3 regions of the Brevibacillus sp. FSL K6-0770 genome follow, and region 2 is predicted to be linked to each of the others. Evidence: riboswitches for the same ligand, from Rfam matches in the RefSeq annotation. Region 2 holds a riboswitch; each other region holds the start of a gene.

Region 1 (10,519 bases), 1.9 Mb from region 2:
CGACAACCGCAGCCGGAGGAACTGGCGGTGGCGGTGGTGGCGGCGGAAACGGATACCATGGCTGCGGCGGGAAAGGCGGATAAGGGCTCATGTACGGGTTGAATCCGCCGTACGGACTAAAAAATGGATTGCCGTCCGGGAACGGCTGCATCTGGCCGTACGGAAAACTCGGGCTGCCGAACGGGCTGACTTGACCAAACGGCTGACTCGGACTGCCAAACGGACTCACTTGGCCGTACGGTTGGCTCGGACTGCCAAATGGTCTCATCTGGCCGTACGGTTGACTCGGGCTGCCGAACGGACTCACTTGGCCAAACGGTTGACCCGGACTGCCAAACGGAACCATTTGACCGTACGGTTGACCCGGGCTGCCAAACGGACTCACCTGACCAAACGGTTGACCTGGACTGCCAAACGGAGTCATCGGAGCGTAAGGATAGCAGTCATCGGCGTACGGACTGACTTGCCCCCCTGGAGGTCGCCGATTTGGCTGGCTGCTGCTGCTAAACGGACTGACATCGCCGTACGGCTGATAGCCGCCGTAGGGGAGATACCCTCCGTAAGGATTCCAATCTTGATGCATTCCCCAGTCGCCGGGCGATTTCCGGCTGGCTACCTCTTCGATTTCATATTCATAGTCGTTTTCTTCCGCATCCGGGTCGTCCACTTCAACGTATACATTCTGATCGTCAAAATCCACGATCACGCCTTCAAAAATCTGGCCGTCTATCGCTTCAATGCGCACTTTTTTCTCGACGTGTTCTTTGCATATGTTGTGCACATTTTCGCGCATATCCTTGATCAGACTGACCGTCTGGACGTCAGCCTGGTACAGGTTTTTTTCATCCTGCATGGAAACTCCTCCCCTTCTGGTGCTCTTTATTACCATATACATGTGCCCATGGGGAGGTGTTCCGGTTTGCAGGCAAGACTAGCCCATTTTATGTGCGCTGACGTTTTCTTCTGTTACGAAGCGCGCAGGCAAAAACGGGGCGAGCTGCTCCCGCTCTCCTTTTTCCAGATAGTCCGTCATCCACTTCGCTGTGGCGGGCGAGAGCAAAATGCCGTTGCGGAAGTGCCCTCCGGCAATCGACAGCCCTTCCCATCCAGGTACAGGCCCAAGCAATGGCTTGCCATCCGCCGTAGCTGGCCGCAATCCGCCCCACGCCTCCAGAAAAGCGGCTGAATGCAAGGCCGGAACGTACGGCATGACCCCGTTCAGGATGCTGGCTAACCCCGCCATCGTCACTTCGCGCTGAAAGCCGCTCTCGTCTTCTGTTGCGCCAAGCACGATTTTGCCGTCTTTTTTCGGCGTCACATATCCCGTCGTGCCAAAAATGACGGTGCGCAGCGGAATGCCGACAGAGGAAACAGCGGCAATCTGACCGCGAACCGGACGCACCGGAACCGACACACCCAGCAAGTCCAGCATGACACCTGCCCACGCTCCCGAAGTGATCACCGTATGCGCGGCGCGCAACGGCCCGAGCGAGCTGTCCACGCCAACTACTTTCCCGCCTTTTACCGCGATGCCGCTCACGACACAGCCGGAATGCAGCACAACTCCTTGCAGCTTGCACGCTGTCACCAAAGCGCGAAGCAACATGCGATTGTTGATGTGCCCCTCGTACGGGGAGTAAATCGCTGCCTGCGCTTTGTCTGTCAACAGCGGCTCCACTTCCGCCAATTGCTGCCTTTCCGTCAAAAAGTGCACGCTATGCCCCGCGTCCTTTTGCCAGCGAAATTTCTCTGCCAACTGTGCTTGCTCGCCATCGTCGAGCGCGACCGTGAGCAGCCCCTCCAGGCTGAGCTGTACATCGCCCCCGGTAAACTCCTCCAGCTCTTGCGCCCACTGCGGATAATAAGCCAGAGACGCCATGCCGAAATCGAGCATGGGACCGGGCGCTGTAAACTCCTTCAACGGCGCGAGCATGCCCGCTGCTGCCGAGGACGCCTGTCCGCCCCATTCTCCTTGCTCAACCAACGTGACGCCCATCCCTCTGCGTGACAATTCATACGCCAGACTTAAACCGATAACTCCTCCACCCACTATGAGACAATCGCCCACGTTTTTCTCTCCTCGCTGTTGTGATCTCTCTCCTGATCCAAGTTGAACAGGGCAACATACAAAAAGCCCACCCGTTCCCAAGCAGGAAAAGGTGGGCTTCATACGCCGTATAGCCAAAGAAAAAAGCGCTGTTCGCCGGCAACCGTATCCCTGCGCCGGCATGATCCGGATCAGGTGCAATGGGTCGACGGTCGTATGCTTCCATCCTCTCAGCCCCGCGTGAAGGACTCCCCAAGTTGCTTCTTTACATATTCATTTCACCAACCAAGTATAGTCCTCCTGGCCGCCAGTGACAAGATGCTATACACTCAATCCTCGTCTTTTACATCGTAGCTCTCCGGAACCGTCTCATGGCGCGCTGCCTCCTCGAACTCGCGGAGCTTGCGCATTTCTTCCATATGATGGTTGAACTGTTCCTTGTTGATGACGTACTCGTAGCCGTCGTGCAGAGCGCGAATCTTGCCCTGGTGAATCTTTTCCAAAATAAACGTTTCCGGAAGCTCCAAGTACGCTGCTGTCTCTTCCACGGTCAAATATGTCTTGTTATCGCGCAATCTTGCCTCCAATTCCGCTTTCTGCTGCTCGAATCCAGGTTTGCCCAAAAGGGCGAACATGTTGGCCTTGTACGCCTCCACCCCGGGCTGGTCAAACGGATTGACGCCCAATAAATAGCCGCTGATTCCGCACGCCTTTTCAAAAAAGTAGATCAAGGCACCGAGGTGATACGCCGTCGCCTCTGGCATCTCGACAAGCAGGTTCGGCACGCCGCCATCCACGTGGGCGAGCACCGTCCCTTCGAAAGCCTTTTTATTGACAAATCCCATCCGCTTGCCGGACAAAAAGTTCAGTCCGTCCACATCAAGCGGGTCTTCTTCTACCGTGACATCGATGGCTGGCTTGTTTACGGTTACCACTGTCTCGAACAAGTGTCGCATGCCGTCCTGTATGTACTGCCCCAAGGAATGCAAGTCTGTGGAAAATTCGGCAGCGGCGGGAAAAATTCCTTTGCCATCCTTGCCTTCCGACTCCCCGAAAAGCTGTTTCCACCATTCGGCGAAAAACCGGAACTGCGGCTCGTAGCTGACCAGAAGCTCCACCGTTTTGCCTTTGCGGTACAGGGCGTTGCGAATCGCCGCATACTGGTAGCACGGATTTTCGGCCAAATCCATGACCATGTACCGCTCGCTCGCATCTTGCGCTCCTTTCATCAGGGCATCCATGTCGGCGCCGCTCACGGCGATCGGCAATAGTCCGACTGCTGTCAGGACAGAAAAACGCCCGCCGATGTCATCGGGAATGACAAAGCTCTCGTAGCCCTCATCTTCCGCAAGCTTTTTCAAGGCCCCCCGCGCTTTGTCCGTCGTAATGTAAATTCGCTTCTTCGCCTGCTCGCGGCCGTACTTGTTTTCCAGCCAATTGCGCAACAGCCGAAAAGCTATAGCAGGCTCTGTCGTCGTGCCCGATTTGGAGATGACGTTGATGGAGACGTCTTTTCCTTCCAACACGTCCATCAGATGAGAGATATACACCGGACTGATATTGTTGCCGACAAAATAAATTTCCGGCGATCGCCGCTTCGACTTCGGCAGCAAGTTGTAAAAGCTGTGGCCCAATACGTCCAGTACAGCTTTCGCTCCTAAATATGAACCCCCGATTCCAATTACCAAAAGCACATCTGAGTCAGCCTGGATACGTGCCGCCGCCTGGCGAATCCGCTCATACTCGACGCGGTCGTATTTGTTCGGCCAATCTACCCAGCCAAGATAGTCTCTGCCTGGACCCGTTCTTTTGTGCAACATTTCATGCGCCTGCCCGATTGCTGGCGCAAGCTGCTCCCATTCATGCTGTCTCACAAAGCCGCGTGCATTGGAATAATCAAATCGAATCGCTTGGTTCATGGCTCCCCTCCCAAGGAACGTCATCTATTTTCTTATCTTATCACGCAAAAAGCGAGAAAGTTACTTTCCGTCAAAACATCGCAAAATGTGAGCAAATCGTGAACGATTCGGCAAAAGTGTTACCTTTTTCCATGCCTTCCGTAAAACTACTTCGAGCAATGAAATAATGGTTTCTTTTTAGAACAACAAGGGGAAATGAAAATGAAAAAACGGTGGTGGATCATCGGTTCCGTTGTCGTCCTGTTAGGGGCAGGGTTCGTTGGACTCAACATGATGGGTTCTCAGCAAGCCATGGGCATGCCCGTCAACATCGGAACACCGACCAAATCAGCTCTGGAAAGCAAAATCTTGACCTCCGGAATCGTCATCGTGGAGGACAAGCAGAAGCAGTACGCCAATGTGAACGGCACGTTGCGCGAGTTCGTCGTCAAAGAAGGCGACAAGGTCAAAAAAGGCCAGATCATCGCCAAAATTGATACGACCGATGTGGACAGCAGACTGCTTGATCTCGAAGCGCAGATGGAAGTCGCAAAAGCCAATCTTGCCAAAGCCCAGATCGGCGTAGAACCGGAAGAAGTAGCACAGGAGCGCGAGCGGGTCACGCAGGCACAGCGCGAGTACGATGCGGCCAAGCGAGAATACGACCGGATGAATCAATTGTTCTCCTCGGGCGCTTCGACTCAGCAGGAAGTCGACAAGGCGAAGTCTATCTTGGACAACGCGCTGTCCGCCCTCAATGTGGCGAAACAACAGTCCGCCCTGAAACAAAAAGGGCCGCGCAAAGAAGACATCGCCGCTCAGCAGGCACAAATCAACAAACTGGCCGTCGAACGGACTCAACTGGAAAAAGAACGCGTCCAGAGCGTTGTCGTCGCACCTGCGAACGGAACCGTTATTGGCGTCGCGGCGGACAACGGCCAATACGTCAACAAAGGCACGGAAATTTTGACACTGGCTAATCTCGACAACTTGCTCATCCAAGCTGACATCAACGAATCGGATGTCGGCAAGCTGAAGCTCGGACAGACGGCGACCATCGAAGGCATTACGCTGGGCAAACAAATGCTGAATGCCCAGATCACCCGAATCGCCCCGATCGCAACCACTAGCCAAAGCAGTTCGGGCCAAAGTGAGAAGACCCGCGTCAAAGTCATCCTCAAGCCGCAAGGAGATTTGAGCGCGCTCAAGCCAGGCTTCCACGTGGACATCAACATCTTGGCGGAAAAAATCGATAACGCTCTGCAAGTTCCGATCGAAGCTATCCAGCAGGAAGCGGACGGCAGCACTTTCGTCTGGATATCCGAGAACGGAATCGCCAAGAAACAGAAAGTCGCCACAGGCACCGAAAATGAACTGTTCTCCCACATCAAGCAAGGTCTGAACGGAGACGAGCAAATCATTTTGGGACCTGTTGAAGCGCTGAGTGAAGGAGCGCCTGTCATGCCGATGAGCGGCGGTCCCGCACCAATGGGCATGTAACGACTGAATGTGTTCCACGTAAAAAGGAGGTCAGCCGACAATGCTTCAGGTAGAAGGCTTGACGAAATCATACAAGACTGGCGATAGCACCCTCCCTATTTTGAAAGGTGTATCCTTGCTGGTGGAACAAGGCGAGTTCGTCGCCATCATGGGACCATCAGGATCAGGGAAATCGACGTTCATGAACATGCTGGGCTGTCTGGATCGCCCGGACACGGGAAGCTACATTCTCGACGGGATTGAGGTAAGCAGCCTCAATGACAAGCAGCTCGCCTACGTACGCAATCAAAAAATCGGCTTTGTGTTTCAGTCGTTCAATCTGCTCGCCCGCTCCACTTCCCTGCACAACGTAGAGTTGCCGATGATGTACGCCAACGTCAGCCGTTCGGAAAGACGCAACAGGGCTACAGAAGCGCTGAAACGAGTAGGGCTGGGCGAACGCATGCACCACAAGCCTACTCAACTGTCCGGGGGTCAAAAGCAGCGCGTCGCCATCGCCAGAGCGCTGGTCAACCGTCCCGCCATCCTTTTGGCAGACGAACCGACAGGAAACCTCGATAGTCGCTCCGGTGTCGAGATCATGTCGATTTTTCAGGAACTGCACGCTCAAGGCGTCACGATTATTCTCGTCACGCACGAGATGGACATCGCCCAGCACGCCGAGCGAATCGTCACGTTCAAAGACGGCATCATCATCCGCGATGAGCGGGTAGAGGAACGCGTTTTCTCTACCCCGAATGACGAGGTGATTGTCACGTGAATTTTATGGAAAGCTTTTACACCGCACTGGAGGGCATTTGGGCCAACAAAATGCGCTCGGCCCTGACCATGCTCGGCATCATCATCGGGATTACTTCTGTCATCGCCGTTACCGCGCTTGGGGAAGGCGGACAAAAAGCAATCAACGACGAGATGGAAAAATTCGGGCAAAACACCTTCAACGTCTTCATTAACTGGGAGACAAAAGAAAAAATCGAATCCGACGACCTGACTATCGATGACGCTGCTGTCCTGGGCAGAATCAGTCCGGCAATCGAGTACATCGTCCCTTACAGCGGAACGACAATCGAGTTGAAGGGGCCGAAAAAAGAAGAGCGGGCCAACCTGACCGCCACCACGGCGGATTATTTCAACATCCAGAAAAGAATGAAAGTAACAAAAGGCCGCCTGTTCAGCGATACCGATGACAAGGAACAGCGCGCTGTCGTCGTGCTGGAGGACAAGCTTGGCGAGAAGCTGTTCGGACAAATGAATCCGATCGGTCAGCGCGTTCGCTGGGGAAACAATTCCCTCGTCGTCATCGGCACGTACTCAGAGGAAAAATTCAAGTTTGACATGGGCCAGGAAACATTCGGCGCCGTAGTTCCCATCCAGTATTACAACTCCCTGCTGGAAGAACCGTCGATCCATTCGTTTATGGGTACGGCTGTCGACAAAGCTTCCGTCAACTCGGCCATGCAGCAGGCCAAGCAATATTTGACGCGCAAACACCAAAAGAACGACCATTACATGGTTCGCAGCATGCAAGAATCGGTTGACCAGTTCAATCAGCTGACAGGCACGCTCACCTTGATTTTCAGCATCATCGCCGGGATCTCGCTCGTAGTCGGCGGGGTCGGCGTCATGAACATCATGCTCGTCTCCGTCACCGAGCGCACGCGGGAAATCGGGATTCGCAAAGCGCTGGGGGCGCGGCGAAGCGATATTTTGATTCAGTTTCTCATTGAATCCATCATCGTCTGCCTGATCGGCGGATTGGTCGGCGTCCTGTGCGGACTTGGCATCGCCGCCTTGATCTCGCATTTTGCCAACCTTCCACCGCTGCTATCGTGGAACAGCGTATTTATCGCGTTTGGCTTCTCCAGCGCTATCGGCATCTTTTTCGGGCTTTATCCAGCCAACAAAGCTGCCAAGCTCGACCCGATCGAAGCGCTGCGTTACGAATAGACCGATACAAAAAACATGCACCTGTGCAACTTTCGCCACAGGTGCATGTTTATGTTGGAAACGTATCTGTCATCAGCTTCAAAAGAAAAAAAAGCGCAATCCCGACGCTCGCGACTGTCCACCAGAGCGTTTTGCTGTCAGTCTTGTCTGCCTTGTAGATACCGCTCAGCTTCCAGGTGCCTACAGCTACACAGAGGAGACTGATCAGGAGCAGGATTGTCCCCATGATCTCCCTCCTTTCCCCTCTCCTAGCTATATGGGGATGGAGGGAAAAAAATCACTCCTTGGGCTGCTTTTTCCCCAACCGGCCAAGCACCTGGCGACCGCGCTGCTTGAGCGCCTCGTCTTTAAGCGCAAGCTGCCGCTTTTTCATCAGGCCGTTTTTCGAAGTATCCGGACGATCCGGTTGTTTGTCGTCGCGCATCAGCTGAACTTGCCTCCGCCTTTTTTCTCATAGTCATTCAGCAGCTCGGCAAAGCTTTTGTTGCGCTCGCGTGCTTCCTGTTCGCGGCGTTTTTGTTCCTCAGCTTCCTTTGCCTTCCGCTCGTTTTCTGACTTCATGTCTTTTTCCAGCTGCTTCAGCTTCGATACCGCATCTGCGTTCAGCATGTCCTTCAAGCTGCCAAGCGAAGCCTTCGCTTCTGTTGCTGCTTCCTGCGTGTGACGCTGGTTTGGTTGCTGTTTTTGTTTTTTCTTTGCCATTTGAACTGCCATCCTTTCCCTATCGAACTAACGCCCTCATTCTCCGTCCCGTTTTGGGTCATACTACTTGTAAGCTTCGCATTGAGAGGAGGACGAAACATGGTGCGCAACAAAGCAAAAGACTTTGGAAAAACCGCAGAAATCCGCGGCCCGAAAGCTCAATCCGAGGCCATCCGTTCCAACGGTTCCATTAATAGTGAACCACAAGAAAGGTTAAAAGAAAACCGTTAGGCCAAAAGTTTAACCGCCGGGCTTGGTATCACGCCCGGCGGTTTTTATTGGGAGACATACTCTTCGGACTGGCTCTTTTTTGCACCGACTCTTGCCTCAGGACGGTCAGCTTGTCATCCAGTTGAAAGCGGCAACCGTTTTTGACCAGCCTTTTGGCCAAATCCCGCTCCATGGCGATGCGCGGCAGCTCCTTGAACAACCCGGCCCGAAGCAAGTGTTCCTTGCGCAGCGAGACGTGTTGGGTATCAAACAGCGCCCATGGCGAGCGATAACGCGTAAGGTGCGGCCCGTATTTTTCCCGGATTGCCAGCCGCTTCTGCGCCATCGGACAAGGCAAGCCGATATGAAAAGGCAGTTCGTTTACGATCTGGCTTTCTTCCAGCAGCGGGATCGGTTTGACAAGCGTATGCGGCCGTTTGATGTGCGGGTATTGCTCCAGCCAAAGCTGGCACTCCGCGTGCTGGATCTCTGTAAACCCTGGCTCATACACGGAATATATCCGCTTACGATCCTGTCCGAGCAAGACAAGCTGACTGGCTTTCTCATGCGCCTGCTGATGGACGCCGATGAATGAACGCGGAACAAGCATGTGGCTGGCCAGAAACACAATCAGTTCGCCTCGCGCAAGCTTGATCCCCGAATTGAGCAAATAGGCGAGCGGCTTTTGTTTGCGAAGCCGCACATAGTTCAACGAAAAATGGGCGGTAAATCGGGACAGTTTTTCCGCCGTCTCGTCCGTTGAAGCGTTGTCAAGGACGATCACCTCAAACTGTTCAAACGCGCAAAATTGCAGGTTGAAGCCGAACAGGGTATACAAGAGCTGATCGTCTGCATCTTTGGCAGGAATGACGACACTTGTCAGCATCGAATCTCCCCCCTTTTTCTGTGAAAAACGTCAAGCCGCTTTTCATGAAAGTGGATGTTACCGTTTTGTTTTGTAGCATATGCGGCAGACCACCATTTGGGCTGGGCTTGGCTCACGACCCGACCGCCACCGTATAAGCAACGAAAGTGTGATGCATGCTAAAAATGATGGCTGCCTCTCTTGGCGAACCTTTCGGCTGTATGGATAAGTGGATAAAGGAGGTTCAACGAATGGACAACGACCAGAAGCATCGTGAAAAAACAAAGGATATTTCCCTCGACGGAACCTTGCCGCATCAGATCAGCGCCCCTGATTTCAAAAAATCGTCCCGTTCCATCCAGCGACCTTTTGTCAACGAATTTGGCGTCGTGATCGGAGACAGCTTGTACGAGTCCAAAGAATCCCCGTTGAACAACTGGAGCACGGACACGGACCCTTCCATCATGGCGGGCGACCAATGGGTGCATCCAACCAACGATATCGGCTGGAACTCCTACGAAAACAAGGAGCTGCTGGAAGACAAGCCCATAGGCAATGCCCGCTTTATGCATCCGACGAAAGATGTCAGCAAAGGCAAGGATTGATTGAGCTGTCTTGAAAAAATCGCCCATTCGGAAAAGACACACTGACCGAATGGGTGTTTTTGGTTTGTATGTTACAATGGGGCTTGAAGAGACAGAAAGGAGCTGGCCCATGAGCATCACACTTGCGATAGCGCCTGCATTTTCGCTCGCCTATCAACGATATTCCGAATTTCGTCCAGGTGACACGCTTCGCCTGTACGTGCGGACAAGCGGTCCTGGAACGGGCGGGCTTTTCTACGCGATTGAAAAAGATGAAGCCATGCCTGACGACGCCATTTTCGAAGTGGAGGGCTTGCGCTTTGTCATCCGCCCTGCCGATTTCTGGTACTTCGATGGCGGTCAGCTTGACTTTGACCCTACATACGGCGAATACGGCTTTCGCTTCTTCAACCCGCGTCTGGCGGACTAGCAGAAACTTTTCTGGGCGTCATCCGTATGAAAGAGAGACTGCCATGACGTATGGGAGGAGCGTTTCATGAAAAAGAGCGGTTCGATTCTTTTGGCCGTCGGCGCTTTTTTGCTGGCCAATTTCAAATGGTTAATCGGTATTTTGAAGTTCTCCAAATTCGGCGCAACCTTTTTGTCGATGATCGTCAGCCTCGGGGCGTACGCCATGATTTACGGCTGGAAGTTTGCCGTGGCGATCGTCTACCTGATTTTCGTCCATGAGATGGGGCATGTCATCGCTGCCAAGCGCAAGGGCATTGCGACTTCGCCAGCCGTCTTCATCCCGTTTGCGGGTGCT
Region 2 (10,519 bases):
GCAACAGACGACAAAACCCAGCTTGTGTTTGCACGCGGGCAAGAAGTCAATGTCGCCGTGAATCAGCTGATCAAAGACACCTTGCCATTGATTGCCGGAAAAGGCGGCGGCAACCCGGCGATGGCCCAAGGCGGCGGACAGTCCGAGCCGCATGCTGACGAAGTAATTGCCCACGCGCGCAAGCTGCTTGCCCAGCTGCTGGCTTAATACGACGCGCAACCATAACGACAATGCAAGGAGGAGTCTATCATGTTCTGGAATCCCGGAGACAAAGTCCGCGTCAAACAGCGGACAGGAGAATACATCGCCGAAGTGCTGGAAATTCACGATACAAAACTTTTGGTCAAAGTGCTGGCGGTGACGAAGTACCCGCAACAGGGCGATCTGCACACTTCCTATGAAGTAGACGTGCCGCTGTTCCACCAGCGTCCAGCGCTTTCTTATCTGGAAAAATTCATGGCCCCGGTGTCGGCAGTGATGCGTTACAACGGCGAGGTGCCCGAGTACAAAGAATCTGTGCGCATCGCCATGGAGAGCGAGATGGACAAGCTGAGAAAAATGGCGGCTTGGGCACAGCGCTGCCTGACGGAACTGGAAGCAATGCACAAGGAAACCTTTACAAACCCGAAATAGAGTGGTACTGTAATACTCGAACGTAAGACAATTGCATAGGTTTACTACCAAACGGGGGCCGAGCGTCGTTGGCTGAGATTGTAACGAGTGTGTTACTGACCGTTGAACCTGACCTGGGTCATGCCAGCGGAGGAAGAGGTATATGAATCGATTTCACTAGGGCGGTCGTTTGCGAGATTTTTCGCAGAGGATGCGCACCAGTTGATGAGATCAACTCAACCATCCCACGGCGGATGGTTTTTTTATTCCATCTGTCCGTTTGGATACGTATACGGCTTCCACCGTTTGACTGGAGTGACTTCCGGCAGGCGAGGGAAGCCGTTTTTTGTCCCTCGGCAAGTGCCACCAAGAAGGAGGAATACAATGGTTGTTGTGCTGAATGGAAAAACAGCAGAGCTTTCGGCCGAAATCAATACGGTTCGCGCTTTGCTCGCTTCGTATTCCCTGCAAGAGAAAATCGTGGTCGTGGAGCGCAACGGAGAAATTATCGACCGCTCCCTGTATGAACAAACGCCGATTGCCGATGGAGACCGCATCGAAATCGTTCATTTTGTCGGAGGAGGATGATCATCATGGATACTTTGAAAATTGGACCTTACGAGTTTCGCTCCCGCTTGTTGCTCGGAACTGGAAAATTCGCAGACTTGGAAACGCAAGGGAAAGCGGTGGAAGTGTCGGAAGCGGAAATTTTGACGTTCGCCATTCGCCGACTGAATTTGGAAAATCCGCAAGAACCGAACTTTTTGGAACAGCTCGATCTGAAAAAATTCACTCTGCTGCCAAATACAGCAGGAGCCTATACAGCCGAGGAAGCGGTGCGCATCGCCCGCCTGGCGAAAGCGTCCGGCTTGTGCGACATGATCAAGGTAGAGGTCATCGGTGACCCGAAAACATTGCTGCCTGATCCGATCGGCACATTGGAAGCGTCGAAAATTTTGGTCGAGGAAGGCTTCATCGTGTTGACTTACACGAACGACGATCCGATTCTCGCCAAGCGCTTGCAGGATGTAGGCGTTCATGCCGTCATGCCAGGAGCGTCGCCGATCGGTTCCGGCCAGGGAATCGTCAACGAAAACAATCTGCGCTTCATCATCGAGGACGCCAAAGTGCCGATCATCGTCGATGCGGGAATCGGTTCTCCGGCAGATTGCGCGAAAGCAATGGAGCTGGGCGCAGACGGTGTCTTGTTGAATACGGCTGTTGCTCTCGCGGACAATCCGGTTTTGATGGCAGAAGCGATGAAGCTGGGCGTGGAAGCGGGACGCAAAGGCTTTTTGGCAGGACGCATCCCGAAAAAACGTTACGCGCAAGCGAGCAGCCCGGTGGAAGGGATGATTGAGTAGCGTGGATCGTCTGACAGAAGCGGTAGAGTCGATCGCCAATCGCAAGGACGAGCTGTTCGCCCTGTTGGCAAAGCTCGTTTCCCAGCCGACCGTCAGTCCGCCTGCGCGAAACAGCGACGAGGCGCAATCCGTCATCGCAAGCCAGCTTGCAGACATGGGCTTTGCGGTGGATCGCTTCCAGGTTTACCCCGGCGACGACAACGTGGTAGGTCGTCTTTCGGGCCGTGATTCGGCGCGGGCAAACAGCCTGATTGTCAATGGGCATATCGATGTGGCCGAGGTTGGAGACGAAACGGGCTGGACGTATCCGCCCTTTTCGCTGACGCTCGGCGCAGACGGTCGCTTGTACGGACGCGGGGTCGCGGACATGAAGGGCGGGCTCGCTGCGAGTTTGTTCGCCATCCAAATGCTTCGCGAGCATGGCGTCGAGCTGGCAGGCGATCTGCTGTTCCAATCCGTGATTGGAGAGGAAGCCGGAGAGGCGGGGACGCTCGTTGCCATTGAACGCGGCTACCAGGCTGACTACGCAGTCGTCGTCGACACGAGCAACTTGCATATGCAAGGGCAGGGTGGCGTCATCACTGGCTGGATTACGATTGAAAGCCCGACTACGCTGCACGACGGCATGCGGGCACAGACGATCCATGCCGGAGGACGAGTGCGCGGAGCTTCTGCGATTGAGAAAATGATGAAGGTAATCTCGGCTCTGCAAGAGCTGGAGCGCGACTGGGCTGTGATGAAAGCGTATCCCGGTTTTCCTGCCGGCAGCAACACCATCAACCCGGCCGTCATCGAAGGAGGCCGACACGCGGCCTTTATCGCCGACCGTTGCGCCTTGTGGATTACGGTTCACTTTTATCCGAACGAATCATACGAGCAAATGATTGGCGAGATCGAGGATCATATTAGAAGAGCGGCGGCGGCCGATGTGTGGCTGCGGGAACATCCACCCGTGTTTCGCTGGGGCGGTCGCTCCATGATCGAGGAGCGGGGAGAAATTTTCCCTTCCCTAGAGCTAGACGCCAATCATCCGGCACTCGCCCAGCTGCAAGCGGCTTATGAGCGCGAGCTGCACGCGGCACCCGTCGTGGACATGTCTCCAACGGTCACGGACGCTGGCTGGTTCTCCCATGCCGGAATCCCCGCTGTCCTGTTCGGGCCAGGCGAACTGAAGCATGCGCACGCCGTAGACGAATCGATCGATCCTGACCAGCTCGTCCAGTTTGCCCAGATCATGGCCCGCTTCATCGCCAGTTGGTGCAATACGCCGAAGGAAGCAAAGGAGTGAGGAAGCATGGCGACTTTTACAGACCGTTTGTTGCGCAGTGTGGCTCCGATCTGGGAGCAGGTTCACCAGCATCCGTTTGTTACCGGACTTGGTGACGGGACATTGCCAGTGGACGCATTCAAATTTTACATGAAGCAAGACTACATCTACCTGATCGACTACGCCAAAATGTTTGCGCTCGCAAGCGTGAAAGCATACGATCTGGAAACAAGCGCGCGCTTTGCCGCTTTGCAGGAGTCGACGCTGAACACGGAAATGGAGCTGCACCGCCAATACGCAGCGCGCTTCGGAATTTCCCGCGAGGAGCTGGAAGCGACAGAGCCGTCTTTTGTCATGCTCGGCTATACCAGCTACATGCTGCGTGTCGCGCATCAAGGCTCGCTGGCAGAACTGGTCAGCTCGCTGCTGCCGTGCACGTGGAGCTATTGGGAGATCGGCAAGCGATTGGCCCAGGTCGAAGGGGCAGTCGATCACGAGCTTTATGGCGAGTGGGTGCGCATGTACAGCTCGGATGAGTTCGGTCAGCTGGCAATCTGGCTGATCGACATCATGAACGAGCTGGCAGAGGGCAAAAACGAGCAGGAGCTGGCGAGACTGGAAGAGTATTTCGTCAATACGTCCAAGATGGAGTACATGTTCTGGGATATGGCCTATAGAGAGGAAATGTGGCCGTGCGCGATCAACTAGCTTTTTCCCAAGTCCGCTTTTCGTACAGCCATACGCCGATTCTCGAAGATTTTGATCTGCGGGTGAAAAAAGGCGAGTTCGTCAGCATGATCGGGCCAAGCGGGATCGGAAAAAGCACGTTGTTCCAGCTGATCGCAGGACTTTTGCAGCCTGACCAGGGAGAAATCCGGCTGGGGGAGGCACGGATGGACGAGCGGTTGGGGCAAGTAGGCTATATGCCCCAACGCGATTTGCTCATGCCGTGGCGCACGATTGTGGAAAATGCGGCGTTGCCCTTGGAAATCAAAGGGATGTCCAAAAAGGAAGCGCAGCAGCGGGTGCGGCAGGAGCTGCCCAGGTACGGACTTCAAGATTGGGCGGATGCCTATCCGGCCCAGCTTTCCGGCGGCATGCGGCAGCGCGTCTCCTTTTTGCGTGCCTTGCTGTCCGGTACCGATCTCATGCTGCTCGACGAGCCGTTCAGTGCGCTGGATGGAATTACGCGCCTGGACATGCAGGAGTGGCTGATGGACAAGTGGCAGGAAACAGGCAGCACGATGCTGATGATTACGCATGACATCGACGAAGCGATCCTGCTTGCAGACCGTGTGATCGTCCTGCTCGGCAAGCCGATCCGCACACCCGTAGAGTTGAATGTCACCATTCCGCGTCCTCGCTCTGTCACGAGCAGGAATCAACCAGCCTTTTTGGCTTTGCGCGAAGAAATTTGGGGCTTGCTGCGAGCTGAGCAGACCAAGCTACAATTGCTGGGGAGGGAGGCAAGATGAGCAGAGGAATTTGGTTCGGCATCTCCATCGCGATCTTTTTCGCCGCGTGGGAAGCCGTTTGCCGCATATTTGCCGTGCCTCCGTTCATTTTGCCGCCGCCAAGCACGGTTGTTGTGGCGCTTTGGGATTTGCGCGAGTCGCTGCTCGGTGTGCACTTGTGGGCGACCTTGAAAGAAGTGCTGCTCGGGCTGTCCGTCTCGATTGTGTTTGGTGTGCTGCTGGCTTTTGCCATGAGCATGAGCAAACTGATCGAACGACTGGTCTATCCGTATATCGTCATATCCCAAACGATCCCAATTATAGCATTATCACCCGTATTTATTTTATGGTTCGGGTACGATTTATCGGGAAAAATCGCGGTGACGATCTTGTTTACGTTTTTTCCGATCGTCGTCAACACGTATGACGGTCTGCGCTCCACCGATCAAGAGATGTTGCAACTGATCAAGACGATGGGCGCTAACCGCTGGCAAATATTCACGAAGCTTCAGCTGCCGTCCTGCCTGCCGCATTTTTTCAGCGGCTTAAAGGTAGCCGCGACTTACAGTGTCGCGGGGGCAACCATCGGCGAATGGCTGGGGGCGAGCGAAGGGCTTGGCTACTTCGGCAGACGGGCGTCCGGCAATTTTCAGGCGCCAGCTTTGTTCGCTTCTGTGCTGCTCTTGTCCGTCCTGGGAATGCTCCTGTTCTGGCTCGTCGGCCGGATCGAGCGCCAGCTTTCCCCGCACACGAAAAACAAACAACCATCATCCAAGTGAGAAAAGTAGGGAGAACAACGATGAAACCAATTCGTACATGGACCAAAACGCTTTTGGCACTGACGCTTGCCACCGGGCTTGCTGCGTGCGGCAATCAGTCCGGAGCAGGCACGACTGCGCCGGAAACAGCTACTCCGGGACAAAAAGCGGCAGAGCCTGCCGAACTGACAGTAGCTCTCGACTGGTACCCGAACGCCGTGCACTCTTTCTTGTACGCCGCAGAGGAACAAGGCTTTTTCAAGGAAGAAAACCTCAAGGTCAACCTGCAAATGCCTTCTGACAGCAACGATCCGCTGAAAATGGCGGCAGCAGGCAAAGTAGATTTGGCGATCAGCTACCAGCCGCAGCTCATTCAGGCGCGCGCGGAAGGCATTCCCGTCGTTTCTGTAGCGGCGCTCGTTCGCCATCCATTGAATGTAATCATGACGCGCAAAGACGGCGAGATCGACAGTCCGCAAAAGCTGGCGGGCAAAAATATCGGCTATCCGTCCATTCCGCTCGATGAGTCGATCGTTCGCCAAGTCGTCAAGCATGCTGGCGCGGACGATTCCGGCCTGTCCTTCACCGATATTGGCTTTGACATCGTTCCGGCTTTGACCGCGAAGAAGGTCGATGCGGTAGTAGGCGGCTACATCAATCACGAGCAGCTCATTTTGGAGAAAAACGGTGTGCCTGTCAACGTGATCAAGCCATCCGACTTCGGCGTGCCGGACTACTATGAGCTTGTGCTGGCTACGAGCGACGACACATTGGGCAAAAAGCAACAGGCTGTAGAAGGCTTCCTGCGCGCGATTGCCAAAGGGCAAGACTACGTGAAAAACAACAAGGAAAAAGCGCTCGATTTGCTGCTCGCCAAACAAGCCGCGGAGTTCCCGCTGGAAAAAGACATCGAGACAAAAAGCCTCGATATTTTGATCCCGCTGATGGACGCAGGCGACAAAAAGTTCGGTGCGATGACAGCCGAGTCGTGGCAAACGCTGATCGACTGGATGAAACAAGAAAAGCTGATCACGACCGATGTGAAAGTGGAAGAGATCATGCGTGATCTGGTGAAATAAGCGATAAGCGCAGAAGGAAACGGTAAAACCCCGACCGTCCAACTTCCTGGAACGATGCTTCGTTCCCGCAGGAAGCTGGATGATCGGGGTTTTTGTGCAGTTATAACATACAATTTATGGATAATGAGAATCTTTTTACCTATTGACTGGGTATATTTTCCATGGTATTTTTTGGTTAGTTGTTTCGATAAATTTCTAAATATCTAATAAAGATGTTCCGAAAGTAGGATCGATGAACTATGTCCATGAATCATGCGTTTAAGGCGCTGTCTGATCCGACAAGGAGAAAGATGCTTGACTTGTTGCGGGAGAAAGACATGACGGCTGGCGAAATCGCCGAGCATTTTGCAATGACGAAACCGAGCATTTCCCATCACCTCAATCTGTTGAAGCAGGCGGAGATGGTTTTCGACGAGCGAAAAGGCCAAAACATCTACTATTCCTTAAATACCACCGTGTTTCAAGATCTCTTGAAATGGGTTATCCAATTTCATGCGAAAGAGGAGTCATAACATGAAAATCTCGGGTTTGACGATTTTGTTTTTTCTGATCAGCGTGGCGATGGGGCTGATCTGTTATCCATCCATGCCTGACAAAATGACCATTCACTGGGGCATGAATGGCGAGCCGAATGGATTTGCGCCCAAACTGTTGGGTGTCTCGTTTGTTCCGATCATGATGGTCGTTATCTTCGTGTCCTCGCTCTGGCGCAGGCAGAACTACCAAAAGTTCGAGAGCAGCAAAGACGCGATCTTGAATACGCTCATGTTTGCGCTTCTCGTCATCCACGGTTTGATCATCGCATATGGTTACGGATATATGGTAAACATATCCATTTTTGTGACGCTGATCTTGGGCGTTCTGTTTATCACGATGGGCAATTTCATGCCGCGCTTTCGCCATAATTATTTGATCGGCATACGCACGCCATGGGCGCTGGGCAGTGAACAAGTGTGGAAAATGACGCATCATTTCGGTTCCCGCGTATTTTTCCTCGGCGGGATTCTCATTGTCCTCACTGCCTTTTTGCCGCAGCCGATCCACTCGTTTGCGCTGCTGCTGGTCGTCGTGGCGACGATTGTGATCACTATCGGGAGCAGCTACTACTTTGCCAAAAAAATCCGGAAGGGGAGAGTACGATGAAAAATGTGAAAATTGCCTTGCTCTTGGCAGGGATCAGTGCGATCGGTTTTATCGCGGCTACGCCTTATTTGTTAGCGATGGTGGGAGATGCGCTCGCTGTGGTGCCGCTGCCGTTGCCCGCCGTGATCGTGCTGTTTGTCGTGCAGGGCAGCATCTCGGCGTTTTTGCTGGCATGGGCTGGACTGACGCTGGCAGGAAAGGTCGGACTCGATGCTCCGATCCTGCGAAATTGGATGTACAAAACTGGCGGTGCGACTTTTAACAGGCAAGGCATCGTGCAAGCGGTCATTTTCGGGCTGCTCGGGACGTTCATGATCTACCTGCTGGAACGACTGATTTTCCAACCGCTCTTGCCGATTCTCACGGAAAAGGCACAAGCCTTGAATACGCCAATTTGGGCAGGTGTCCTCACCTCCATCCAGGGCGGGGTGTACGAGGAAGTCATGGTGCGGCTGTTCATGATGACGCTGATCGTCTGGATTTTGAGCAAGCTGTTTGGGCGTCACTCCTCGCCCAAGGCTTGGATGTACTGGATCGGAATTGTCGGTGCAGCCTTTTTGTTCGGGCTAGGCCATCTGCCAGCGGCCGCCACTTATTTTGGCGAGATTACTCCGCTGTTGTTCATTCGCACTATCGCGCTTAACGGAGTGGCGGGAATTTTGTTTGGCTACCTTTACTGGAAGCGCGGGCTGGAGTATGCGATGATTGCTCACGCGATCGGGGATATTCTGCTGCACGGCTTTTTAAGCTAAGGGAGCGGGATTGTTTTTGGGCAATGCCGTGGGAGAAGGGGCAGCATTGCCCAAAACGCACAATTTTTTGAAAGGTAATAAAAAGCAATTTTTAATTTTAATGGAAATTTATTGAAAAGGGAAATCGTTTAAGCGTAATATAGTAATTGGAATTTATTAGCAATAAGGGGGGCATTCCTTGCGCTTTCTCACGAATTTTTCGCTTAGAAACTCGACAGCAATCATCATTATCAGCCTCCTGGTCGTCATAAGTGGAATCGTTGCTGCCATGTCTCTCAAGGTGGAGCACATGCCGGATGTGTCTTTTCCTGTGCTTCTTGTCAGCACTCCTTACCCGGAGGCATCGCCGGAAGACGTTCTGGATGATGTGACGAAACCGTTGGAACGAGAGCTGGGTCATGTATCAGGCATCAAGGCGTTGGAATCTTACTCGAACAGCAATAGCTCCGTGCTAAAAATTTATTTGGAGACCGGCTCGGACGTACAGGCTGTCCGGGATGAGCTGGAACGAAAAGTCTCCGGCATCTCGCTTCCCGCCAAAGCAGGTCGACCGCAAGTCATGATCCAAGGATTCAGCAGTCAGCCTGTCTACTATTTGTATGTGGCAGACAAGGAGCAAAACAGCGGATCGGACTCCTTTGACAGCGAAGTAAAGGAGTCGGTGCTAAAAGAGCTGGAAGGCATTGCCGGAGTCGATAAAGTGTCGACAGTCGGCGGGCAAGGGCAAGAAATGAAAGTGTTGCCGAACGTCGATGCACTCAACTATTACGGAATCTCTCCGCTCCAGTTGAAGCAGCTGTTGCTCGACAGCCACGTGGCGATGCCGATCGGGACGCTCACCGAAGACGGCGAAGAACGGATCATTCGCGTCGTAAGCCGCTACCTCCATGTAGAAGATATTCGCGACACCAAGCTGTTTCTCCCGGGAGATCCGAAAAACGGGCTTGCTTACGTCAGGCTTGGCGACATCGCGGACGTCCGCTTTGACCAGGTAGCTCACTCGATCAGCCGTTTTAACGGCCAAAATGGCATCAGCATCAACATCTACAAAACACGGGACGCCAATGCGGTAGAAACAGGCGATGCGATCCATGCGAAAATAGCCCGGTTGCAAGCCGAGTACCCAAATTTGACCTTTACCACGATTTACGACACGTCCCTCGATATCAAAAATTCGATTAACGGCATGCTCAAGGAAGGGTTGCTCGGAGCCGTGATGGCGTCCCTGATCATCCTTTTGTTTTTGCGCCATGTGAAAGCGACGATGATCGTCCTCGTTTCCATTCCGACCTCGATCCTGGTCAGCCTGATTTTCATGTCCTGGATGGGGATCACGCTCAACATGATTACCTTGTTCGGGATGGCAGTCGCTGTCGGGCGGGTCGTGGATGACAGCATCGTCGTGATCGAAAATATTTTCCGCCATTTGCAGTTGAACAAGGAACGCAAAGAAAGCCTGATTCAGATGGCTACCCATGAAATGCTCCACGCGATTACCTCATCGACGTTTACCACCACTGCCGTATTTTTGCCGATTGTGTTTGTCGGCGGGATGATTGGAGAAGTATTCCGGCCGTTTGCCCTGACCGTCGTCTGCTCGTTGTTCGCCTCGTTGCTGGTGGCCGTGACGATCGTTCCGCTGCTGGCCAAGCTCATCATCCTGAAAAATCGCAATATCAAGGAACATGAGCCGGGCAAAGGGACGAATCTGTACCGGAAGCTGCTTCACTGGTCGCTCAACCACAAGCCAGCGGTCGGACTTTTGTCTTTTGTTCTGTTCGTAGCGAGTCTGGCCTTGCTTCCTTATATGAAATACGGGTTGCTGCCTGACTCGGAAGCCAAATACATATTCGTTCAAGTAACGATGCCAAAAGGGACCCAGCTCAACACCCTCGACCAAACGGTCAGTCAGATCGAGGCCAAATTGCGCGAACAGCCGGGAGTTGCTTCGATACAGAGCAGCCTTGGTTCTGAAGAGGAAGCGGACATCCGCCGGACGAACGAAGCCGTTCTGCTGATCAAAACAGGGGATGACGTGAACCTCGATCAGGCCATTAAAAAATGGGAGGGCATCATCAAGCCCGATATCC
Region 3 (10,519 bases), 740 kb from region 2:
GCGCTGCAAGCCATGCACCGGGCGCGAATCCGCGACGGTCGGCCGTTTGGCAAACTCATGGGGGATGCCGTGCAGTCAGCGCTCAACACCTTGCTCATGATCGGTGGCTTTATCATCGTGTTCTCTGTGTTGATTCAGTTGTTTCAAGCGATTCACCTGACCCAATTGATCAGTACGTTTCTCGCTATTTTCCTCGGTCCCTTTGGCTTTCCTCCCGCCTTTTCCAAAGCCATCGTCGCCGGGCTGTTTGAAGTCACGTTGGGCGCGCAGGCAGCCAGTGTCGTTCCCGATGCCGTATCCATGGTCTGGAAAGCTGCGATCGCCAGCGCCATACTGTCCTGGGGCGGACTGAGCGTCCATGCGCAAGTCGCCAGCATTCTCAGCGAAACAGACATCCGGGTAGCGCCTTATTTGATTGCGCGTGCTCTCCACGCTTTATTGGCTGCCATTTTGACCTTTGTTTTCTGGCAGCCGCTGGTCAAAGCGAGCAACTGGTTTTTGGAAAAAAGCGTTCCCGTCTTCGTGCCGACCACTTCCGGAATCCCCGTTACAAGCTGGTGGGAGACGATCGCTTTTTCTGGCACGCTCGCGGCAGGGGTGGCTGTTCTGCTTTTCGGCATCAGCTTGCTCACCCGTTACTTTCGCAGCAGCAAGCCGAGGTAAACTCGGTTACTCGCTGGCCAATTTGCGCTTGAGCGCTTCTTCAATCGCTGGCGGCACCAGATCGGCGACACTTGCCTTGTACCTTGCCACTTCTTTTACGATGCTGGAGCTGAGATACGAATACTGATTGTTGGTCATCATGAAAAAGGTCTCGATCTGATCGTCGAGCTTTTTGTTGATGGAAGCAACCTGCATTTCGTACTCGAAGTCGGACACAGCGCGAAGACCGCGAATGATCACTTTGGCTCCGCGCTTGTTCATGTAATCGATCAGCAAGCCGTCAAAAGAGTCGATCTCCACATTGCTCATGTCCGCTGTCGCCTGACGAAGCATCTCGACGCGCTCCTCTACGCTGAACAGGGAATTTTTTTTGGAGTTGATCAGAACTGCCACGATGACTTTGTCAAACACTTTTGCCCCCCGACTGATAATGTCGAGGTGTCCATATGTAACCGGATCAAAGCTTCCCGAGCAAACGGCAATCGCCATGTTGCCTCCCCCTTTTTTCTGTGAAAAACGTCTCGACGTTTTTCATGAAATGGAATGCGACCGCAAAAAGCGAGGCGTTCCTATGCTTCTTGCTGCGGCTCGTAATAGTACAAAGTGACCGCTGTCTCGCCGTACGTAGCCTCGCGATCTTTGACGCAATCGCCGATGGCAGCGGGAAACGAGTCCTTGCTGTCGTGTTCGGCGACGATCCAGGCACCTGCTGCGAGCAGACCAAGCTGTTGTAGCTGAGTGATTTCTTCCACGATGTTTTGCTTCGCATACGGCGGGTCCAAAAAAACGAGATCAAACGGCTGCTCCCGCTTTGCCAATTGCCGGATGGCTCGATCCGCATCCATGCGGTACATTTCTGCGTATGCATCAAGGCGGCAGGCGCTGACATTTTGCTTGACGACAGAAAACGCTTTGGCATCGCGCTCGACGAAGACAGCTTTGTCCGCTCCCCTGCTTAACGCCTCAATGCCCAAGCTGCCTGTGCCGGCATACAAATCCAATGCCCAGCCCCCATCAAAGTACGGGCCGATCATGTTGAAAATCGATTCTTTCACTTTGTCGGTCGTCGGACGCGTTCCGCTTCCAGGGACGGCCGCAAGTTTTCTACCTCTGTGTTCTCCTGCGATGACGCGCATAATTGTTCACCTGTTCAAAGAAGTTTGTAGAAGATAAATGCCGCCTGTACCAAGGCCGTTCTGCCTTCAGGCTGATATCATACTATCACAACTGCCTACCCCCGTAAAATTGGCAACTGGAAAATTTATGCCGGCTTCAGGTATACGAGACGCAAAGTTTGGAAAACATGATGGATAGCGACGCAACGGTGTCGCTGACAACCGCGGAGAAGACTTACGTTTCCCCATAAGCTCTTCCTCCGGTTTCTCCTCTCCCATAATTGAAAGGCAGTTCACTTAGGCGCGCGGCGTGTCTGATAGGAGCATTCCGTGCCATCGCTCCCTTCGCGGGAGGAGTTGAACAGCTGCCCCATCGTCATTTGACGAGGGGGTATTTTTTTGTTCCCGGCATGCGCATACTACTTGCACATGTTCCAAAAGGGGGAATTGACATGGCAGCAAAACAACCGTCCGAGCAAAAGCTGAAAGCAGCCAAAGCCCAGTCCATCGCGGATCGTACAGGCATTGGCAGCGAAGCGGCACGCGAAATGCAATCGCGGGCGGACCAGTCCGACATCGTCAAACACGGGCAGTAAAATCGGGCAAAAAGAACGCAACCAGCCGTCCCATGCGATCGGCTGGTTTTTTCATGGAATGGAAAGCAAGCTCGTCTGTGTCAATGTTTCCCGCCTGCATTTCCCTCGCGGCTTCGTCTGGCTGCCTACAAACAATAAGCAAAACGGCCGCACCCATCTCATCACTTACCTCGTAGCAGCATCCAGCCCCAGCCTTATGCCACTACCGAATCGGGAGGAATCGTATGCACACCGTCTGGAAAGGATCAATCAGCTTCGGCCTGGTCAACATCCCGGTTCGCATGTTTACGGCGACAGAAGAACGGGATATTCGCTTCCGCCAGCTGCACAAGGAATGCAACACCCCCATCAAATACACGAAAATGTGCCCGCATTGTCAGCGGGAAGTGGACGCCAGCGAGATCGTTCGCGGCTACGAGTATGAAAAAGGCCACTTCGTCATGATCAACGACGAGGACCTGGAGGCGATCACCCCCGAAACCCGCCGAGCTATTGAGATTCTCGATTTTGTGGACTTGTCGGAGATCGATCCGGTTTACTTTGACAAAAGCTACTTTCTGTCTCCTCAGGACACAGGAGAAAAAGCGTACGCCCTGCTTCGCGCCGCGATGGGCCAAACCGGAAAAATCGCGATTGCCCAGGTGACGATGCGCAATCGGCAAAGTCTCGCCGTCATTCGGCTGTATGAGCATTGCATGATGCTGGAAACGATTTTTTATCCTGACGAAGTACGGCCAGTCAATCAAGTGCCTGCCTTGCCAGAGGCGACCATCCCCTTGGCGGAAAACGAGCTGAAAATGGCAACCGAGCTGATCGGCAATATGACCGTTCCGTTTGACCCAGCCAAATACACCGATGAATACCGCAGCGAGCTGCAAAAAATGATCGAGAAAAAGCTGGAAGGCCAGGAGATTGCCACGGCACCGACCGTCGCTCGGACGAATGTCATCGACCTGATGCAAGCGTTGAAGGAAAGTCTCGCTTCTACCGCAGGCACTTCGCCTGGTCCGGTAAAAATCGAGCCTGAGCCTACGCCAGCAGCAGCGAAACCGAAGCCAAGCCGCAAGCGCGCAACTCCCGCAGAGCCGACCGCAGCAGCTCCCAAGCAAATGCCAGCGCAAAGCGAGGCGATGACCACAACCAAAAAGCTGCGTCGCAAAAAAGCGACTCCCGTGTAACGCCATGCAAAAAAACCTGCCCGATACGGACAGGTTTTTTGCTTATTTTTCGACCAGTTGCTGCTCTGGCTCGATATGAATATGAACGGTATTGATTTTGTGCACACGTCTCATGCGTTCTTCGATGTGTTCGGTGATGGTGTGGCTTTCTACCACATTAAGGTGCGGCTCCACATGGATCACGACGTCAACCAGCACGCTGCTGCCGTGGTAACGCGCTTTAATATCGCTAATATCTTTTACTCCGGCGATGGACGAGATCGTCTCTTTCAGTTCCCCCAACTCTTCTACGTCAAAGCCGTCAGTCAAGCGATGGGTCGCTTCCCGGAAAATATCCCACGCTGTTTTCAGGATGATGACTCCGACTACCAACGCAGCCAGCGGGTCAAGCCAGTAAAGCTGGAACTGCGCCCCCGCAACGCCCACAAACGTCCCGATGCTGACGAAGGCGTCCGAGCGATTGTCTGCGGCCGCAGCCAGCAACGCCTGACTGTTTGTTCGCAAAGCGAGCTGACGGTTGTAGCGGTACACGCCCAGCATGATCGCTGCTGTCGCCAATGCCGTCCAGCCTGCGAGCAAATCCGGTGCCGTCGTTTTTTGATCAAACAGCGAAGGAACCGCTTCCGTCACGACTTGCAAGCCGACAAACAGCATGATGAATGACGCGACCAAGGCCGAAATCGTCTCCGCGCGAAAATGGCCGTACGGGTGATCGTGGTCAGGCGGCTTGCGGGCAATGCGCAGGCCGATCAGGACCGCAATCGATGCCACCACGTCTGTCGAGTTGTTCAAGCCATCTGCCATCAACGCTTCCGATCCCGTCAGCACAGCAACTCCTATTTTTAACGCCGAGCAAAAGATATAGGCAATAATACTGACCCACGCGCCCCGTTCCCCTTGCTTCAGATCCGAATATACATCCACACCCCATCACCTCAAAAATCTCAATCACTCCGTTCGCTCAAAAGACAAGAACGAAGCGTCATAAAGCAGTTTCTTTTTGATCGAATTACATCGTAACAGACGCGATTCGTGTGGGTCTACAGAAACAGTTTTAGTCCGATTCATGAGTATAGAGGGGGGGAAAATGTGTTGCCCTGTGGCAATTTTTGTTGGAAACTTTTTCTTGCCAACGATGGGCGTTCTCCGGTATCCTAATCTTGCAATCACAACTACAAACAAGCACGGGAGCTTGGAAATCACCAGGCTGAGAGGATGGTACTGTGCCATCGACCGTTGAACCTGAACTGGGTAATGCCAGCGGAGGAATGTCCATATGACACGACAAGTGACGTGTATCTTTTTGCAAAATACCCGTTGCTTCTCTACTCTCGCGTCTGGCGTCGCATGCTCCCATGCGGCGTTTTTTTCGCGACGGGCCTCTTTCGCCTCCCTACAAGGTTCGCGCTTCGTGCAACCACGCCAAGGAGGTTTTTTCATGTCATCCATTTCATCTTTTCCCGGAAGCCGCAAAGTATACGAGGTCGGCAGTCGCCCTGACATCCGCGTGCCGATGCGCGAAATCACCCTTCAAGCAAGCGAAGGGTTGTTCGGCCCTACCCCCAATCCGCCTTTGCGCGTCTACGACACGAGCGGCGAATACACCGCTGACGGATATGTCGCGGACATCGAAAAAGGCTTGCCGCTAGTGCGCAAAGCGTGGATCGAGGAACGCGGCGATACGGAAAGCTATGTCGGCCGGGAGCCACAACTTGTCGACGACGGAATCAGAAGCAGCGAAAAAGCGGTGACGATGCCAGCTTTTCCGCGCGAAGGCTATCGGCCCAAACGCGCTTTGCCAGGAAAAAATGTCACCCAGCTTCACTACGCCCGCCAGCAGATCATTACGCCAGAGATGGAATACATCGCGATTCGCGAAGGAGTGACCCCCGAATTTGTCAGAGCCGAAGTAGCTGCCGGGCGCGCGATTATTCCGGCCAACATCAATCACCCGGAAGCGGAGCCGATGATTATCGGGCGGAATTTTCACGTCAAAGTCAACGCCAATATCGGCACGTCGGCCGTAAGCTCCTCGATGGAAGAAGAAGTGGAGAAAATGATTTGGTCCGTGCGCTGGGGCGCCGATACGATCATGGATTTGTCGACCGGAAAGCACATTCATACGACCCGTGAATGGATCATCCGCAACAGCCCCGTGCCAATCGGTACCGTACCGATTTACCAGGCGCTGGAAAAGGTCAATGGCAAAGCGGAAGATCTGACCTGGGAAGTGTATCGGGATACATTGATCGAACAGGCGGAACAAGGAGTCGATTACTTCACCATCCACGCTGGCGTTCTGCTGCGCTACATTCCTTTGACGGCAAAACGCGTTACCGGGATCGTCTCGCGTGGCGGCTCCATTTTGGCGGCTTGGTGTCTCGCCCACCATGAAGAAAACTTTTTGTACACCCACTTTGAAGAAATTTGCCACATTCTCAAAGCGTACGACATCAGCGTCTCGCTTGGAGACGGTCTGCGCCCCGGCTCGATTGCGGATGCCAATGACGAAGCGCAGTTTGCCGAGCTGGAAACACTCGGGGAGCTGACGAAAATCGCCTGGAAGCACGACGTGCAGGTGATGATTGAAGGGCCTGGTCACGTTCCGATGCACCTGATTCGCGAGAACATGGACAAACAGCTGGAGATGTGCCACGAAGCTCCTTTTTACACGCTCGGGCCATTGACCACTGATATCGCTCCCGGTTACGACCACATTACCTCTGCGATTGGCGCAGCGATGATTGGCTGGTTCGGGACAGCGATGCTCTGCTACGTGACGCCCAAAGAGCACCTGGGACTGCCGAACAAGGAAGATGTGCGCAACGGCCTGATCGCCTACAAAATCGCCGCTCATGCAGCCGACCTGGCCAAGGGACATCCGCGAGCCAAACAGCGTGACGACGCGCTGTCCAAAGCCCGCTTTGAATTTCGCTGGAACGATCAATTCAACCTGTCTCTCGATCCTGAGCGCGCCCGCGAATATCACGATGAGACACTGCCTGCGGAAGCAGCCAAGTCTGCGCACTTTTGCTCGATGTGCGGCCCGAAATTTTGCAGCATGAAAATCTCGCACGACATCCGTCAGCAAGCGCAGGAGCAGGAACAAAACGAGCCTGCGGCTATCGCGGCAGGCATGCAGGAAAAAGCCCGCGAGTTCCGCGAGCAAGGAAGCCAGTTGTACCAATAAACGCCTGGAGGTGGCAAGACATTGAATGAAGCCTTGCGTTTGCGCGCTGAAATCGCTCGCCTGGAGGTGGATTTGGAAAGTCTGAGACGCCAGCTGTTCCATTTGCAAAAAGAATGCGCGCACGAGTTCGTCGAAACGTCGCTGGCGCGCACCTGCTCCAAATGCTTGCAAACAGAAAGCCTCTATTATTAGAGCACGTATGACATAAAAAAGGTCGGAATCCCTCGTCATGGGATTTCGACCTTTTTTGCCTGCCGGATTCAGCGGGAAGCCTTGACCTGTAGCGGCAACCCTTCCTTATAGTACAGCTCTGGCGACAGCAGGATAAAAAAGAGGTGGACGTTCTCGAAGCCTTGCTTCTGCAAGATGCGATTCATCGTGCTGGCAATCTCATCGTGCTTGTTCTGTTCTCGCGGGAACATCATGATTTCCAGAGACAACGGGCTGTTCGTCAACTGCTCGACCAGCAGAAGCTCCAGCTTGACTTTTTCCTCGCTCACTTCAGCGATGCGGGCAAACTCTTCTATAATAAGGGGCGCAACCGATTGCAGCTTTGCTTTTTCAAAACCTTTAAACCGAAGAAATGGCAAGTCAATTCCTTCTTTCCGTAAACATGCGGCTCGCCAGCTTCCAGCAAGCAAGTCCAGGCTGTTCCTCAAAATCATTACCATAGTAATTATAAACTACAGTCTATTTCTAGATCAATGAAAAAAAGGGCTATATCCAAAGAACGACTCTCCCCTTACGCACTGTGGTGGACGTACCACGATTAGGAGGTTTCAAGCCATCCGGCGGATATAGCCCATCCATACTTGTTCATGCTCTCTTCATATGAACGTCGATTCATATGAAATTTTCTCTAGTATACCTTATATTCAATACTTAATCAACTAAGAAGTTTCGTAAAATTCGATCACAACTGCTGTTCAAGACTCTTTGCATAGACCGCAAACAATCGTGGGACTGTACGAATACGAGCGACCGCTCCAGCGGAACTTCAAGCAAAGCAATTACGGAGGCCCTATGCCACTTGAACCGATCACCCCTTTTGAACCGATCCAAACCGAAACGATACCAGCCGGAAGCAACTGGATTGCCCAGGTGAAGTGGGACGGGGTCAGAATGCTCACCTACCACGACGGCAACAAGACACAGCTCATCAATCGCAAAAAGAATGATCGCACGAGGCAATACCCCGAATTTGCCCGGCTCGAACGCTACTGTTCCGCCTCATCTGTCATTCTCGACGGAGAGATGATCGCTTTTGACAGCCAAAAACCGTCTTTCCACGAAATCATGAAAAGAGACAGCCTGCGCAAGGAACTGAGCATCCAGCTCGCCATCGAGCAAACTCCCGTCACCTACATGGTGTTTGACGTCCTGTATTGGAATGGCAGCTGGGTAACCGACAAACCGCTCGGCGAGAGACAAGAGATTCTAGCGCAGATCATGCTTCCCGAGCCAAATGTGCAGATCGTACAAAATGTCAGTGACCCGCACAGCTTGTACGATGTGATGAAGCAACATCACATGGAAGGAATCGTCTGCAAAGACATGACGAGCACCTACCTCCCGAGCGGAAAAGATGCGCGTTGGCAAAAACTCAAGATTTTTCACGATCTGTATGCCGCAATCGGCGGTGTCACGCTGCGCGATGGCGTCGTGAATGCCGTCCTGCTTGGCTTGTTTGACGACGCCGGAAGACTTGTGTACATCGGTCATGCAGGCACCGGGAAGCTGACCCAGCGCGATTGGCGCGACCTGACCGAACGGATCAAACCGCTGCTCCTAGACAGCATGCCTTTTGCCAATCAACCGGAACGAAAAAAAGACACTCTCTGGCTAAAACCGGAGCTGATCGCCAAAGTCCAGTTCATGGAATGGACCTCCGGATTGACGATGCGCCAGCCGAGTATTCAGGCGTTTGTCGATGGCAGTTTGGCTGACTGTACGTGGAAACAAATCAATTGATCGCCGACTCCCCGCCTGCTACTGCCGAAAGTTTCCTTGTTGTTTGGGACGGCCCAGCCTTTGTTTCCCGTGATTAAGGGCCTGCATTTCTCCGTAACTGGCAAGGAGCGCAATGACCATGAAAATAATGTAGGCGATCGCGGTGGCAATTCCGGCTGCGGGAGATTTGTCGCTGAGCATGTCTCCAAGCAAGATCGTCAAAATACAGCCTGCGAAGCTGATCGCTCCTCCCCACACCATCATGCGGTAAAACCGATGCAGCTTCGTTCCTCTGGGGATCAAGGTCTGGCCTTCCTCCCGCTTTTTCCTCCGGGCGACGATAAACAAAAACAGAAGCAGCGGCACCTGAAACAAGATGACGATGAAAGGAAAGCTGTAGCTGATAAACTGGTCGATATCAGCGACCTTCGGAAAAGCAAGCAAGGTTGACACAACCAGAAAACAGCCGCACGGCGCATTGTACGTATTGTAATGCAGCTGTCCGCCAAACGATCCAACCCCTACGAGAAAAGCCAAATACGCGACGATTACTTTAATGCTGAACGCCGGGAACCACAGGCTGAACAAAATCATTTCCACCCGGTCAAGAAAATCGGTCAGATGAATTTGCTGGACGAGAATATAGATCGGAAAATTAAGCCTGCTCGCGATGACGTATCCCATCACTCCAAGCAAAATCAAGATCATGATCGTCGTCGTGAAGCACACAATCATGATCCCGTGCTTCATCGCCGCAAACAGAAGCCTTGGCTCGCTGCTGGCGTGCAAGAACGCCCCGAATAGCAATATATCCCCATAGACGCCGAGCGGGAGCAGATTGCTCACTGCAATCCGTTCGAGAGTCGTACTGAGGATCGGTTCCAGCCGCTCGATGCTGTACTCGTTCATTAAGAGAAAGTACAGCATCAGGCACATGATAAAGTAGGCGGGAAAGTAAATCTCGTTTACCCGCGCTGCCACTTCCAGACTCGTCTTGCCGTAATACATCAACAGCAAAACGAACACGAGCAGAATGATTTCCAAAGGCGTCTGCGGCAGCAGGGAGACGTGCAAAAAGTCCGCGGCGCCTTTTATATCGAGAGCGAGAATGATCCAAATGTAAAAGAGGATCAACAGATTGATGAATCCACCGATCCATTTGCCGCAGATGATGAACACTATCTCAAACAAATTTTTGCCGGGGTAGGCGCGCACCAGCTCCGACAAGACATACGCTACCAACAAAGCGTAGCAGGCTGGGAGAATTTGCGAGAACCATGCATCCATTTTGGCGACCTGCACGACTGTCCGCAAAAAGCTGATCATCATCCCTGTCATCAACAAACTGCCGACCAACCAGGCAATTTGCCGGTGATTGACGACTTGCTTATGTATCATGCTCTCCCTCCTCTACAACATATGTTCGATCCATGTTTTCACCTGAGGCGTGAAGATGTTCAGAAAAAATCCGGTCGAGAGCATTTTGTCGTGCTGATATTGCACAGCGTATATCCCGATGACGGAAAGCGCGTAGAGGGAGTAGATGACGATTTGCTGTTTTCTCTCCATATGCTTGCGCTTCAGTATAAAATCCCAAAAGGAAAAAACTAGCATCAGCCCAAACAAAAGCAGGAATAGTCTATTCACGTCCGCCTTCTTCCTTCGTTATGTTTTTGGTCGTTTGCCCAACGTCTTGCACGACGACTTTGCTGTGAATTTGGAACGTTATGTCCGGCAGGTGATCATTCCAGTTTTTTCGATACGTATCCCGCCATTCTTTCGGGAACTGTCTGGCTAAAATGATCCCGAGTCCGATCGTGTCCGTCC

Evidence for each region. A riboswitch is a leader RNA that binds a small molecule or an ion and turns the genes downstream of it on or off. The one in region 2 is predicted to bind thiamine pyrophosphate.
Region 1: another riboswitch for thiamine pyrophosphate. It lies ahead of thiO (glycine oxidase ThiO); the one in region 2 lies ahead of thiS (sulfur carrier protein ThiS).
Region 3: another riboswitch for thiamine pyrophosphate. It lies ahead of thiC (phosphomethylpyrimidine synthase ThiC); the one in region 2 lies ahead of thiS (sulfur carrier protein ThiS).

The regions. Positions count from the first base shown of each region.
Region 1 covers NZ_JBBOBQ010000001.1:891,458-901,976, reverse strand. Annotated here, with positions in the region: gene NST23_RS04575 (hypothetical protein) at 1-853, opposite strand, end outside; gene thiO (glycine oxidase ThiO) at 932-2,068, opposite strand; TPP riboswitch at 2,196-2,312, opposite strand; gene NST23_RS04565 (excisionase family DNA-binding protein) at 2,377-2,595, opposite strand; partial or broken gene NST23_RS04560 (glucose-6-phosphate isomerase) at 2,617-3,966, opposite strand; gene NST23_RS04555 (efflux RND transporter periplasmic adaptor subunit) at 4,168-5,445, shown strand; gene NST23_RS04550 (ABC transporter ATP-binding protein) at 5,486-6,205, shown strand; gene NST23_RS04545 (ABC transporter permease) at 6,202-7,392, shown strand; gene NST23_RS04540 (hypothetical protein) at 7,442-7,618, opposite strand; gene NST23_RS04535 (hypothetical protein) at 7,670-7,816, opposite strand; gene NST23_RS04530 (YqkE family protein) at 7,816-8,094, opposite strand; gene sspK (small acid-soluble spore protein K) at 8,194-8,325, shown strand; gene NST23_RS04520 (glycosyltransferase family A protein) at 8,354-9,190, opposite strand; gene NST23_RS04515 (DUF3905 domain-containing protein) at 9,421-9,774, shown strand; gene NST23_RS04510 (iron-sulfur cluster biosynthesis family protein) at 9,884-10,183, shown strand; gene NST23_RS04505 (site-2 protease family protein) at 10,250-10,519, shown strand, end outside.
Region 2 covers NZ_JBBOBQ010000001.1:2,817,525-2,828,043, forward strand. Annotated here, with positions in the region: gene NST23_RS13810 (alanyl-tRNA editing protein) at 1-207, shown strand, start outside; gene kapB (sporulation phosphorelay system protein KapB) at 250-633, shown strand; TPP riboswitch at 675-785, shown strand; gene thiS (sulfur carrier protein ThiS) at 997-1,200, shown strand; gene NST23_RS13825 (thiazole synthase) at 1,206-1,976, shown strand; gene NST23_RS13830 (acetylornithine deacetylase) at 1,969-3,264, shown strand; gene tenA (thiaminase II) at 3,271-3,951, shown strand; gene NST23_RS13840 (ABC transporter ATP-binding protein) at 3,936-4,718, shown strand; gene NST23_RS13845 (ABC transporter permease) at 4,715-5,476, shown strand; gene NST23_RS13850 (ABC transporter substrate-binding protein) at 5,497-6,534, shown strand; gene NST23_RS13855 (autorepressor SdpR family transcription factor) at 6,780-7,046, shown strand; gene NST23_RS13860 (SdpI family protein) at 7,048-7,677, shown strand; gene NST23_RS13865 (CPBP family intramembrane glutamic endopeptidase) at 7,674-8,429, shown strand; gene NST23_RS13870 (efflux RND transporter permease subunit) at 8,608-10,519, shown strand, end outside.
Region 3 covers NZ_JBBOBQ010000001.1:3,556,933-3,567,451, forward strand. Annotated here, with positions in the region: gene ylbJ (sporulation integral membrane protein YlbJ) at 1-663, shown strand, start outside; gene coaD (pantetheine-phosphate adenylyltransferase) at 670-1,152, opposite strand; gene rsmD (16S rRNA (guanine(966)-N(2))-methyltransferase RsmD) at 1,233-1,799, opposite strand; gene NST23_RS16655 (hypothetical protein) at 2,231-2,374, shown strand; gene ku (non-homologous end joining protein Ku) at 2,599-3,552, shown strand; gene NST23_RS16665 (cation diffusion facilitator family transporter) at 3,595-4,476, opposite strand; TPP riboswitch at 4,727-4,838, shown strand; gene thiC (phosphomethylpyrimidine synthase ThiC) at 4,991-6,742, shown strand; gene NST23_RS16675 (hypothetical protein) at 6,764-6,934, shown strand; gene NST23_RS16680 (DUF1904 family protein) at 7,003-7,332, opposite strand; gene NST23_RS16685 (ATP-dependent DNA ligase) at 7,766-8,713, shown strand; gene NST23_RS16690 (GerAB/ArcD/ProY family transporter) at 8,732-10,090, opposite strand; gene NST23_RS16695 (hypothetical protein) at 10,103-10,339, opposite strand; gene NST23_RS16700 (Ger(x)C family spore germination protein) at 10,332-10,519, opposite strand, start outside.